Regions from separate parts of the Porphyromonas somerae genome, predicted to be linked through region 3. Evidence: riboswitches for the same ligand, from Rfam matches in the RefSeq annotation. Region 3 holds a riboswitch; each other region holds the start of a gene.

Region 1 (4,583 bases), 1.2 Mb from region 3:
ACCTGATTGGGCTACTGATGAGTGCAGCTAAAGATGGTGCCGATATCAATCTCTACTGTGACCACGACTTCACCGTGGAGCTGAAGGTACGCCGCTGTCCTAACTGTTCCGAAGGATATCAAGTCGCTTGGGTGAAGATCAATAACTGGCAGGTACACAGCTACGATACTGAACTAGCTCCGTTATAATTAGGAATGAGACCGCTTTCCTATGGTGCAGGGATCTGCTGTTTACTACTGCTATCCCTCTTTCAGACTAGTTGTACTGACTTAATATTTGACGCACCTTATCCTGACCCTGGTCAGGGTAAGGTGGCGGTTGTTTTTAGTCGTCCCGAACTGCTCTTGCCAGAGGGGACGGAAGAGCACTTCGGAAAGATCACCTCGCTACGTCTGATTGCCACCAACCTGAGAGGAGAGGTGGTGTACAATGGGCGGCTACGCTACAAGGGCGCGGATAGAAACCTCAGTTGGCGTCAGCTGGCGTGTAGTGACCCAGTGGTACTGGATCAGAGCACCTATGAATTCTTTTTCATCGCTAATGAGGAGGGGATCGGTATTCAGGAGGAGACATTTCAGCAGATCCGTAGCAAGCAGGCGTTGCTGCGACTCACCTATTTTATCCCTTTGTCACGCCCAGAGCATCGGCCATTTTTGATCCCATTGGTGGGGCACCTACAGCGACAGTTGCCTCGACAAGAGGAGACGGATCGTACCATTATCCTCTATCCTCAGTTGGCACCATCGGTGGCACTCCTAGAGGTGGATACCAAGGGGTTGTCGATGGAGCGTATCGAGCTGGGGTTCCCTAAGGATCGGGAGGATGGGGGGCTCTTTGGGTACCCCTACTCTAAGGTGTCGGATCGGAGACATGAGATGCACTACTATCCGCTCACCCCATTGGAGAAGGGGGGGACGCTCTACTGTGTTGGTCTGCCTGAGGTGCGCTGTTATGCCCCGGAGCAGCAGCAGTGGCGAGGTCCAGAGCTCAGCGATATGACGCATCTGCGGATCCAGTTGACGAATGGCGAAACGAAGCTATTGCCACTGATGCAGTTGCCCGAGGAGCGACTCCCCAACAGTTACGATGAGTACCTCCGCATCGCGATGGAGCCCGCCCCCATCGGCATCAATGGCCTCATCGAACGCTTCTCCATCTTCCCAGGTGGCCATTACCGCTACCAGCTAAGTAATCTGTAGAGGTATCTCATCGGACAGGTCGGACAGATCGGACAGGTCGGAGCACCCGACAGGGTGCCATTCAGATAGCCCCCGTGTCGGAGGGGGCATTCGCCCCCGAACGACCGGCGGGAAACGAGGACACCCCCACCCCACGACCCTTGCATAACGCCTTATCGGACAAGTCGGACAGGCCGGAGAAGGACCTCACAGAGGTCCGACGGATCCTAGCCCCCCATTCGAGGGCGTCAGCCCGATGAATGGGGGATCAATGACCGCCCACCCCCACGACCCCGGCCGGGGGCTATCTGAGTGGCACCCTGTCGGGTGCTCCGACTCGTCCGACCTGTCCGACTTGTCCGATGAGGCACCCCTCCGCCAAAGGCACCCCAAACCTTTCCCAATATTTGTTAAGTACCCTAAATATTACTATCTTTGTAGGTAGATAAATAGATATGGTGATAGGTTATCCTATTCTTTAGATAGCCTATAAAAGGGAATCCAGTGAAAGTCTGGAGCAGTGCCCGCTACTGTGAGCTTTGAAATAAGCTTTGGATATTCATATTTACCACTGCCTTATCAGGTGGGAAGGTATTCCAAGGTAAAGCAAGTCAGGAAACCTGCCATATCATAGTGTGTATTGTGGTGCTCCGGGGTGCAGAGTGCTGTTATATTGATGTCGGAAACCATTTCAGACTTATGAGGAAATTATTGCTAGGAACTATGGCAGTTCTTATCTCTATGCTATGCCATCAGCAGGTGAGTGCTCAAAACAAGGTGTTTATTGAGGACCCTCTATTTGAAAATTTACAGGAGGGCGATAAAGGGGCCATCTTAATCACACACTTCGGTACCACACACGATGATACCAGAGCTGTGACACTTGATGCCATTAATAAGGCAGTTAAGGAGCGTCACCCCAATCTTGAGGTACGTGAAGCCTATACCTCTCGTATCATCATCAAACGTCTAAAGGATAATAAGGGGATCATCAAACTCAATCCTACTGAGGCCCTACAGCAACTACACAATGAAGGTTATACCCATGTGCTAGTGATCTCCACTTCTATTACCAATGGCGTAGAGGTCACCTCGGTAATCCGTGAAGTAGCCCACCTACCCTTTAACTTTAAGAAGATAAGAGTGGCAACTCCGCTACTATTCCACGAAGCAGACTACGAAAAGCTAATCAAGCTTATCACGGCTGATAGCCAACCAGATATGGCAACTATTTGGGTAGGTCACGGCACCTACGATGTGGCTACTGCACAATACGCGATGCTGGACCACATGCTGATGTTAAGTGGGCACCCTAATGTGATCATCGGCTGCGTAGAGGGCTACCCTTACTACGAGCAAGCACTTCAAAGACTTAAGGCTACAGGACTAAAGAAGGTGGTACTTCGTCCTCTTATGATTGTGGCTGGGGAGCATGCCAAGGAGGATATCGCCGAGGATTGGAAGGAAAACTTAACCAAGGCGGGATTTGAGGTAGAACTAAGGCTCGAAGGACTAGGCGAACTACCTGAGCTACAACAGATCCTCAACGACAAAATAGACTTCTACTCTCAATATAGAAGACTGCTCATTGGAGAGAAGAAAAAAGTCTATGAGGTAACGGGTGAAAAGATGCACGCTGATGATTAATAGACTATTTCTTTCGCTTGTACTAGTTCTGACTGCTTCTATTGCGACAGCTCAGACTTACAAGATAAATGGTCAGGTAGTGGATGAAAAAAATCATCCACTACCTTACGCAGTTATTGCCATAGAAGGCAAAGGCAATGTAGCAGCAGCCGATCAGACTGGTAGCTTCTCGCTCAACTTGAAGTCGGGCAGCTACCTACTCCGTGCCTCACTACTCGGCTATAAAACCACTCATAAAAGGGTGAACCTCTCCAAGAATAGCTCTGTAACCATTCAGCTAAAGGAGGATTATAAGCAACTAGGAGAGGTATTGGTGGTAGGTCCCGACTACAGCAAGCAGATGCAAGAGGGGGTCTACGCTGCCAAAAGCCTCAATGTCCGCCCATACGCCGCCTCCAACAACAGCTTAAATAACCTATTGGGACAGACCAGCGGGGTGAGGATTAGAGAGGAAGGAGGCATCGGCTCCAACTTTGATCTCACATTGACAGGATTAAGTGGCAATGCTATTAGATACTTCATTGATGGGGTACCACTCACCTCACTAGGCAGTGGTACCAACATAGCCAATCTACCCATCAACATTGTGGATAGGGTGGAGATCTACAAAGGAGTGGTCCCTCCCGAACTAGGGCTAGATGCCCTTGGCGGTGCTGTGAATATCATCACACGCAAGGAGAATAAGAACTATCTTGAGGCCTCCATCAACGGGGGCTCTTTCCACACTTATGGTGCTAACCTTAGTGGAGAATACAGGGTGAAAAGCAATGGCTTTACCGTCCGTGGTAATGGTAGTCTCACCTCTACTCGTAATAACTATATGATGCGTGGAGTGGATGTGTGGAATCCAGAGGCCAATGAATACCAAACGGGGGATTACCGAAGATTTCACGATGGCTACCGCTCTATCAACGGAGAAATACAAGCTGGATTCACTCAAACTAAATGGGCGGATGAAGCACTCATCGGTGTCTACTATGCCAATAGCAAGAGTGAGATTCAAACTGGTTTGAGCCAAAAACTGGTGATTGGTGCTGCTGAGAGGTACCGAGATGCCCTTAGAGTTTCTCTCAACTATAGCAAGAGGAATTTATTGGTGAAGGGGTTGACGGCAAAACTATTTGCCTCTCATACTTTGGACCATGTCCTTTTTGCTGATACCACCTTTAGAAAGTACTTTTGGGATGGTTCGTTCTTGGAGTCCAATAGGAGTGAGATTACTCAACGCGGCAAAATGCTCCGGCACATTAAACGACCTACCACTGTGGTAAGGGGTAATCTGGCCTATCGGCTAACTAATGCGAGTACACTCAACCTAAATTATACCCTAACCGCCAACCATAATAATAGGAGTGACAGCTATGATGAGGATTTTATCCCGACAAGTGACTTCTTAGCACGCCATATTATAGGACTTTCGTACAGTAGTTACTGGTGGGGCGATAGGATCAATTCCACCCTCTTTTTGAAGGATTATATCCTCCAATCTTCTATTGAGCAAGAGGATATGTATTGGATTACTGGAGTTCGTGATGTGGAGCGTAAAGTGGTTCGCAATAATATAGGGTATGGTTTGGGGGCACGTGTCACCTTTGCCAAAGAGATTTCGCTAAAACTCTCCTACGAAAATGCAACTCGGCTCCCTACGGCACGAGAGTTATTCGGTAATGGGGCTAGTATCTACCCCAATTTCAAGCTCAACCCTGAAAGAGCACACAACCTCAACCTTGCCCTCTATGGGGCTTGGAGAATTAATAG
Region 2 (4,583 bases), 110 kb from region 3:
TGCCCACTGTCACCACTAAAGCGAGTACAAACATCGAAGAAGCGATATCCCCACCTAGGAGTAGTTGCTTCAGTACATCCATCATCTTTAATTAGCTTAGTTAATGATGCTTTACACGGTCCCGCTCCTCGGCACGCTTGGCAGAGTTCCACGAGGCGAGGTCACCAGTGAGATAGCCCGTGATCCGCCTCATGCGTTGGATATCCTCGCTTCCGCAGATTGGGCAACGGTCGTAGATCACTCCCTTATAGTGGCAACTCCTACAGGTGTCAATTGGGTGGTTGATAGAGCCGTAGCCAATCTGATTGTCCTTCATCAGCTTCACGATCTTTACGATCGCACGAATGTTTTTCTTCGCTTCACCATCCAGCTCTATATAGGTAATATGCCCACCAAGCGTGAGTGCGTGGAATGGAGCCTCTAGCCTGATCTTATCCGCGATGCGTACCTCCTCCTTTACATCGATATGAAATGAATTGATATAGTACTCTCGATCATTGACCCCAGGTATCTTGCCGTACCGCTTCACGTCGAGCTTAGTAAAGCGACCCGAAAGCCCCTCGGCAGGAGTGGCGAGTACCGAGTAATTGAGGTGATACTTCGCCTTCATCTCGCCTGCCACCTCATTCAGTACCACTAGGCACTCCCGCAAAGTCTCCCACGCAGCAGAGCTCTCGCCGTGTCCCATACCATAAAGTGCATACATCGCATTGTGACCGCCGATAAATCCAATTCCCAGCGTACCGCTATCCAATACCGAGCCTACCTTGTCATTGGGTTTCAAAGCACCGCCTCCCTTCCATACATCGTTGCCCATCATGAATGGGAACTGACGTGCCAGTGCACTCCGTTGGTAGAGATATCGCTCATGCAACTGTTCGCCAACTAGTAGTGCCATCTCTCGTAGCGACTCCTTTAGCTTTTGGATAGATACGCTCAAGATCCGGCCAGAGTCGGCAACCGAACCGCACTCGCGCTCCGCAGCACGACGAGCCTCAATCGCCAGCCTTGGTAGGTTGATAGTGGTAAAGGAGAGATTGCCCCTGCCCACTGAACTTTGTATCCCATTGATATTCTCAAAGACACGGGTGCGACAACCCATCGTTGCAATCTCATACAGATAACGATTAGGATCATCGGCACGCCAAAGTTTATTTTGATTGAAGGGGGTGTCGAGGAATAGGAAGTTGGGGAAGAGTGCCCTTGCTGTGGTCTTGCACGCTTTTAGGAATAGATAGAAGTTGGGTGCTTCAAACTCTAGCTCGCCCCTCATCGCAGCATCAAAGTCGGTAATTGCCAATTCATAGTCACGCTCCGAATAAGAGACCCCCTCCTTCACCTTAAATATCTGAATGGGGAAAACTGGCACCTCACCTCCAGCTCCTAGTCCCTCCATCGTCGCTTCCATCAACTCCTCGATCACCATCTGCCCCTCGGCACTGGTATCGGTGCCGTAGTTAATCGAGCTAAAGACCACCTGGTTGCCGCCTCTGGAGTGCATCGTATTGAGATTGTGGATAAATCCCTCCATCGCCTGGTGCGTATCTCGCCTGGTTAGTTCGCGAGCCTCCGCCACCATCATCTCCAGATCTTCGTAGGCGATAGCATCGTTAGTCACCTTGGAGAGCTCATCATATAGCCCGCGAATCTCCCCCGCACTCGGCATGATGTTGCCTACAGCGTCGGTAATCATCGTTCGCAGTGCCTTCCTCTCAAGGTTCCCCTCACCACTTCTAGCCTTTACCATAAAGGGAATCAGCTCTGCCAAGTGCTTCACAAACGACTTGTATACCCCAGGTGCCATAAAGTAGTCAAAGGCGGGGATTGCCTGCCCTCCGTGCTGCTCATTTTGATTGGTTTGGAAAATGATCGTTGCAAGAGTGGCGTAGCTCTGGATGCTCTGAGGAGTACGGATACTCCCATTCTTTGTGTGGAAACCCCGTTCGTAGAGATCCTTCAGATCGTACTGTACACAAGTGGTGGTCTTGGTGGGGTAGTAGTCGAGGTCGTGTATGTGGATATCCCCACGCCTGTGTGCTTCGGCAAATTCGGGGGAGAGTAGATAGCGGTAGGCATAGTCCTTGGAGACCTCACTCGCGAAGGTCATCATCTGACCAGCTGGAGTGTGGCTACTCATATTGGCATTGCTCAGATTGATATCATTTTCATCGATCCGTACAATCCCATCAAAAGACTTCTTGAGGTCGGTGCGTTTGTGCCGCTGCGTATTGCGCCACTCCCTATAGATAATGTAGCGCTTCGCCACATCGGGGCGCACCTTCATCAGCTCGCCCTCCACAATGTCTTGTACCTCCTCTACCGAAATGGTAGTCTGCTCTATGTGCGACAATACCTGGCAAGTTACCTGCTGTACCTCACCATAATTATCTCCGTTGCCACTCGCTACGTAGGCCTTGAGAATAGCGTTTTCAATCTTAGAGGGGGTAAATGGCTCCTGCACGCCATCCCTCTTAATGATGTAAAGAACTGGATTATTCATATTACTTTAACTCCCGAAAGTTGATTAAATAGGTTTTATAATACGGTAAAATGCATCTGTCGGTCTTCTGACTTATCTCATACACCTCCGTACCTTCCCGCCCACATGGGCAGTGGCAAACGATCGGGGTGCTGTCAAGGCTTCTCAGCCCATCAAGACTTACAGCAGCGGGTACTGTACTGGACTCACACCAGTTTCCCAAGAGGTGAACTCTATCACCTCCACAAATGCACTACAAAGATACCTATTTTTATAGACCTGATAGCATTATATTCAGAAACAAAAATCCTCGGCAGTAACGCCGAGGATATAAAGAAAGTGGAGAATACCGGACTCGAACCGGTCACCTCTACAATGCCATTGTAGCGCTCTAGCCAGATGAGCTAATTCCCCATACTCCCTACAAAGATAACAATAATTAATGATGATAACAATTTATGTCCTGAAAAAGCAGATAAGCCGAAGAATGAGCTCATCCTTCGGCTTATCTATTACTGTTCAGTTAAGTATTTATGGAATAGGGAAGATAAAAGGTTCGCTACCGTTATTTACGAACTTTGCACCACTAGGCATGCTTAGGTGCTTTTGGCTCTTACTCCAATCCCATAGCATAGACTCGTCCTCTGTGATTTCACCTGTTTCTACATTTCTCTTTTTACCATTGAGAGGGTAGTATAGAAGTAGGTTATCATCATTGGCATCTACTAGCTTCCAGGTGTTGTCGAGGATCTCCTTGTCGGTACGTGCCGACTTCCAGAAGCGTACCTCACGAATCAGCTCATTGCTACCGCCAATCCAGAAACCAGTGAGTCCATAAGCTCCAGTACGGATCTCGCGCTCTATGACTTTCACACCATTGACATATACTGAATTAGCCTTACCATCGTACTTAAAGCCGAGCATATACCAGGTATTTGGCTCTGCTGCCAAAGCTTCCTCAGGAATATCAATCTGTGAATTTCCAGTCTTTATCTGTAGCTGATTAGGCTTAATAGTTACGTCACCAAAGCGAATGTAGATCTCGTCGTTCATACTAGAGCCTGTTACCAGCTTGGTACCACAGATTGAGCGGTTATTTTCATTATATGAAGCTCTATTCACCATCACTTCAAGTGTCCAAGTGTCTACCTTAAAGTCGTTGGGGAACATAGATCCATCCTCCGAGCCAGAGCCAACTATTCTAAGAGCCTTTGTGCTGATTCTCTGCTCTAGGACAAGAAGAACCTCGCTCTCGGCATCAATAATGCACTTATTTGAGTTTGTCAACTTTATAGGAAGAGCATAAGTGTACGCAGGATTAAAGACGAGGTCTTTAATTTTCAAGCCCAAAGATTTGATGGATTCGCCACTTTCGAAAGCTATCTCTTTATCTATGCTATACATCTCTGCAGGCAACATTACATAGGTAGTCCCATGAGCTTTGTTATAGGCCTCCAATTGGGTAGCATTTCCAGCTTCCACTCCTACCTTTACCTCTTCGGAAGGTAAGTGAGTCAAAGCGACCTTAATGTCATTAACTACTACATCCTCTTTCTCTACAAAGAATGATTGGATAGTAGAACCACCCTTGATATATACACTTTGACGAGTTAGCTCACCAGGAGCTTGCTTTGGTTTATTGTATAATTCATCTTGGCAGGACGTCAAGGCAAATGACGCAAGCGTTAATGCCGATACAATTATTGATTTTGCAATATTATTCATCTTACAATGTCTATAGAGTCCATTATTACTGATAGTTTCCTGGGTATTTCACATTACCCATGTAGAGGGCTGTACGCAACCACTTATATGGAGGATCATTTGGATAATCATACTCCATGTGATAGGTACCAATACCGCCGATGCGTAGGCCACTAGGAAGGTCTAGTGTTGCATAGTCAAAGATCTGAGCTCCTGGCTTGCCGTTGAACTCAGGGTGAGCACTTGATATGTAGCCAGTGACACCTCCATTTCGCCAAGTTTGCTCAAACTCTACTGTAATGATTGTTTTGCGTTCCCAATCAGTTAGATGAGGCTTGCTTATCTTACGCTGAACATAGCTGGTATGTCTTTCCCAATATGCCTGGTAGATATAATGGTC
Region 3 (4,583 bases):
CCGCCATAATCCTTAATCTGTATTCCTGAAAAATACCTTACGGCATCAGCAATTGATATGCTACTCAATTTCTGTAGCTGTTTGCCTTCAAGCTTCAACCCTGGAATCACCTCTCGGTGTTGCTGTGCCGTTACGGTAAGGTCGGGTAGTAGATACACGCTATCGAGCTGTGCCCACGCCGAGAGGGTTGTGAAGCATAGCAAAGTGATCGTTAATACCACTCCCCTTAAAGCTTTAGTTGCTTCTATCAACTTTAACATACAATGTATAGAAAAAGATAGGTGTGCAGACTAGAGTAATTATTCCTACTTTAGTCTGCACACAATATTTCAATATAAAATCAAGTTATTTATTGATAAACTCATCACTAAATCTGTAAGCGAAGTCAATACCTGCCGTACTTGCACCCCTTTGGGTAGGGTAGTGATATTTATTCAGTTGTTTAATAGGATCAACCGTCACATCATACTCAAAGATATCAGAGTCAACATACGCTGCCGTTCTACCTACCCAGAGATGCCCAGTGGTAGGATGCACTCCCATAATTCCATAAATATTATAGAAAGAGTAGCCTTCCTTGAACGCTGGCACATAATGGAGGTCGAGCTTCTTTGTCTCATAATTGTATCGTGATGCTGTAGAAGCGTTGAATTCCGCAACATCTACAAAGTAGAGATGTGGCTCAGTAAAGCTAGCACAAATGCCAATTGCTGGACTCCAGGTAGCCACAGGGAAGACTACAGTATTTGGCATCTTATGCTCTTGGATTACTGTCCCTTCATGATCCATCTCCACAATGATTGGATCGGAGGTAAACTCTGTATTCCACTGCTGATTTCCCTTAAACTCACCCGCGAAGGGCACAAATATATGTCCATTAGCTCCCTTTACGATACCTTTCGCCTGACGCCCCTTGTACTCTAGACGCTTGCTGATAGAGTTAGTTTTAGGATCAATGATAACCATCCCGTGTCCACAGGCAGCGTAAACTTTTCCGCGAGAGAAGACGAGACGGGTTTTGATAGCCCCCTCTGTGGTAAACTTTCCAAAGGTTCCCTCTACGGTCTTATCTATCTTTAGTTTCCTATTTTTATAGACAATCTTGATGATACCAGAGGTCTGCTCCATATTGCTATCGGACCATTGTACATATCCAAGAGAATCATTGCAGATCACTATGTGCTGTGGCCATGTGCCCTCTCCCTTAGGAGATTTGAATACAAACGAATCGGCATACTCCATCTTCATAGTACGGGCATCACACACCACAAAGCGTCCAGCACCATTCATGCGGTCACCATTTTGTGTGATGAGATAGATCTTGCCATTTGCCATATACATGTCTTGGACCACATTGCCTATCTCCAAATGGTTATTGGCATTCTCAAAGATATTGAGATACTCATTATTATTCTTGTCGTAATAGACTATGGTACCATTGACTGTGGTCATATTCCCTTCGCATACTACAAAGGTGCCTGCAGGATCTGTATAGTCAATCGATGCAATCACCTCAATTGAAGCAAGGTAGGTAGCACCATTTCTTCCTAGCCCCATCAGGGTGATGATTCCACCATTGTATGATTGCCCTGGTGTTTGCTTTGGTGCTTTGATGCGAACCATTTTCTTTTGGGCATTGATTTGAAGGCTCCACCCTTCTGGCACCTTAATCTCCTCAATAGTAGCTATATCCTCAGCGGTCAGCTTAATATTCCTTGCTTCATTGAATTTGAATACGTGATAGTGGTACTCTCCTTCAGGCTTCTCAAAGGCAAATATCTCAAATCCTGTTTTTGGGATAGTAATCTCCTCCCCATTGGCAAGGACAAATACCACTGCATTGCTTTCATTTCGGACAGATTGGAAAAAGGAGTCGCCATCTTTTCCCACAGCTTGTATCTCCTTACCCTGATCGTTCTTGATCCTTTCGCCATCTAGGGTCCAGTAACCATCTTTATCCACCCCTATAACAGGTGAGTGACCATCTTGACCATCTACTCCATCCTTGCCGTCTTTTCCAGCAACAGGAATTTTATTGCCATTCTTATCTTTGAGCCATTGGTCTTTGCCACCAAGTGTCCAGTAATATATGCCCTCTTCCTCCTGGATCCCAAGTTCAGGGGCATCTAAGCCATTTTTGATGGTGACTTTTGTTCCGTCATTGAATTTGATTTCGTAGCCGCCATCAATCTCATTGATCTCATCAATGGTCTTTTTCTCTTGCTGTGCTTTCACCACCTTTTGCAGGGTAGAGATGTCAGCTTTTGTTTGGGCAATCTCCTTCTTGATATTTGCAATCTCTCCCCATAGGTCACAATCATCGTATCGATAGCAACCCGAGAATAAGAGGCCCACCAGTGCTAGAAATAGCCAGACTTTCTTTGTTCTCATACTCATTACATCTATTCTAAGTTTCTTATAATCAGCAGCCTCCATTGGTATGGCGATCGCTGAATACATTTATTCAGTGTCAAATGGCTTTCGTGCGGAGATGTAATAGAGTAGCAGGTTGACTAGAGTTTAGGAGTTAATTATGTTTTTGTTTCTCTAGAATTAGCCGTTGCCAATGCAACATTGTAAGCTTAATAAGTATCCCTCTATCTCTAATGCTTCAGTGCCTCGGAAGCCATTAAAGCAGTTATCGGCAGGTCTTCTGACTTACTCCAGCTTTCGCACACCTTCCCAAGAGACACTATGCTCTAAGTGGTATTTTGATAGATTAGCTAAGCTATTTGGAGCTTACAGCAGCGGGTACTGTCTAGGATTTGCACCTAGTTTCCTTTTCACCAATCGCCCTAAGGATAGGGTTATGGCACCGTTAACATCTTATATTCTTTGCAAATGTAACCAAAAGATTTCAAATTGTCCTAAATATCAAAGAGAATAGTTAGGCCGTAGATTCAAATGATCTATTTGAAATTTATGTTCTGTAGAGTGCATCTCACGTAGGCGAGCTGCTTAAATATAAAGGGGTGGTGCAACTGTTGGTTGCACCACCCCTTTTTGTATGCTAGGCGACGTCGCTTACTCTTCAGTAGCGGGAGCCTCCTCTGCTGGAGCCTCAGCTTCGGTAGCAGCCTCTGCCTCAGCCTTTGCAGCTGCTTCAGCTTCTGCCTTTGCCTTCTCCTCCTCAGCCTTCTTCTCAGCTAGAGCAGCCTCACGAGCCTTATTCACCTCACGCTCAGCCTCTAGTGCTTTCTTAGCTGCTTCACGCTTAGCTGCCTCGTCCTTGCTCTTGATCTGAGCTACCTCAGAGTTCTTGCCTTGCTTCCACGCCTCAAAGCGCTTCTGAGCCTCTTCCTCTGAAAATACACCCTTCTTCACACCGCCTTGTAGGTGCTTCATCATCATCACACCTTCGCGTGAGAGGATGCTGCGTGCGGTATCGGATGGGGTGGCACCCACGTTCACCCAATAGAGTGCTCTATCGAACTTCAGGTCGATAGTTGCTGGGTGGGTATTAGGGTTATAAGTCCCCAAAATCTCTACGAAGCGGCCATCACGAGGGGCACGCTTGTCGGTCACTACAATCTTGTATACAGGGTAACCCTTGCGACCGTGTCTTTGCAATCTGATAACTGTTGCCATCTTTGATTTGTAAATAATTAGTGATTAAACTCTGCGCCCCACGGTCTCCCGACACGGGTACACGACCCTACGGGGTGAAACGCAACCGCAAAGGTACCTATTATTTTGCAAGTAACCGACTATTTTGCACAATAAAATGGGGCACTGGGTAGTGGCTCTGATAATTTTAGTAGTTTTGTAGATATTTCAAGTGTATATATATAATGAATGATATCATACTTAAGGGGGTAAGGGTGCATAACCTCAAGGGGGTGTCGCTAGATATCCCGCGCGACCAATTGATTGTGATTACAGGGCTGAGCGGTAGCGGTAAGTCGTCGCTCGCCTTTGATACGCTCTATGCCGAGGGACAGCGAAGGTATGTAGAGAGCCTAAGCGTCTACGCACGTCAGTTTGTCAGCAAAATGGCAAAGCCCGAAGCCGATCTGATCAGTGGCATTCCACCGGCCATTGCGATTGAGCAGAGGAAGTTTAATCGTAGCCCTCGCTCTACCGTCGGCACCGTCACTGAAATCTACGACTACCTCCGAATGCTCTATGCGAGGGTAGGACATACCTTTAGCCCCATCAGTGGTCAGGAGGTGAAGCGGCACACCACGAGAGATGTGCTGGAGTATGTCAATAGTCTTCCCGAGGGGAGTAAGTATATGGTTTGTGCCCCCATCACACTGCCACAAGGGCGTACGGTGGCGGAGCACCTGGAGCTACAGCTTGCCAATGGCTTTAGCCGTGTCTTGGTGAAAGACAAGGTGGAGCGAATCCAAGACCTCTTACAGGAGGGAGCAAAGTTGCCTCGTACCGCCAAAGACCTATCACTCGTCATTGATCGATTGGTGGTGCAACCAGATAACGATGCCACCAATAATCGACTAGGAAATTCAGTGGAGACAGCCTTCTTTGAGGGGAGAGGAACAGCACTAATTGTGCACGACGAAGGGGTGGCTACCTTCAGCGACCGCTTCGAGCTGGATGGCATCACCTTTGAGGAGCCTTCC

The links. Region 3 has a riboswitch for cobalamin ahead of MWL85_RS09290 (DUF5074 domain-containing protein). Riboswitches for the same ligand answer to the same signal wherever they lie in the genome.
Region 1: another riboswitch for cobalamin. It lies ahead of MWL85_RS02720 (sirohydrochlorin cobaltochelatase); the one in region 3 lies ahead of MWL85_RS09290 (DUF5074 domain-containing protein).
Region 2: another riboswitch for cobalamin. It lies ahead of MWL85_RS08920 (anaerobic ribonucleoside triphosphate reductase); the one in region 3 lies ahead of MWL85_RS09290 (DUF5074 domain-containing protein).

Annotation. Positions count from the first base shown of each region.
Region 1 is NZ_AP025559.1:633,585-638,167, reverse strand. Features, by position in the region: gene MWL85_RS02730 (FimB/Mfa2 family fimbrial subunit) at 1-188, shown strand, start outside; gene MWL85_RS02725 (hypothetical protein) at 195-1,199, shown strand; cobalamin riboswitch at 1,623-1,820, shown strand; gene MWL85_RS02720 (sirohydrochlorin cobaltochelatase) at 1,878-2,825, shown strand; gene MWL85_RS02715 (TonB-dependent receptor) at 2,818-4,583, shown strand, end outside.
Region 2 is NZ_AP025559.1:2,066,794-2,071,376, reverse strand. Features, by position in the region: gene MWL85_RS08925 (putative transporter) at 1-85, opposite strand, end outside; gene MWL85_RS08920 (anaerobic ribonucleoside triphosphate reductase) at 101-2,500, opposite strand; cobalamin riboswitch at 2,541-2,744, opposite strand; tRNA gene MWL85_RS08915 (tRNA-Ala) at 2,820-2,893, opposite strand; gene MWL85_RS08910 (BT_3987 domain-containing protein) at 3,011-4,204, opposite strand; gene MWL85_RS08905 (glycoside hydrolase family 18) at 4,230-4,583, opposite strand, start outside.
Region 3 is NZ_AP025559.1:2,176,753-2,181,335, forward strand. Features, by position in the region: gene MWL85_RS09285 (TonB-dependent receptor) at 1-260, opposite strand, end outside; gene MWL85_RS09290 (DUF5074 domain-containing protein) at 346-2,391, opposite strand; cobalamin riboswitch at 2,627-2,835, opposite strand; gene MWL85_RS09295 (30S ribosomal protein S16) at 3,025-3,588, opposite strand; gene uvrA (excinuclease ABC subunit UvrA) at 3,792-4,583, shown strand, end outside.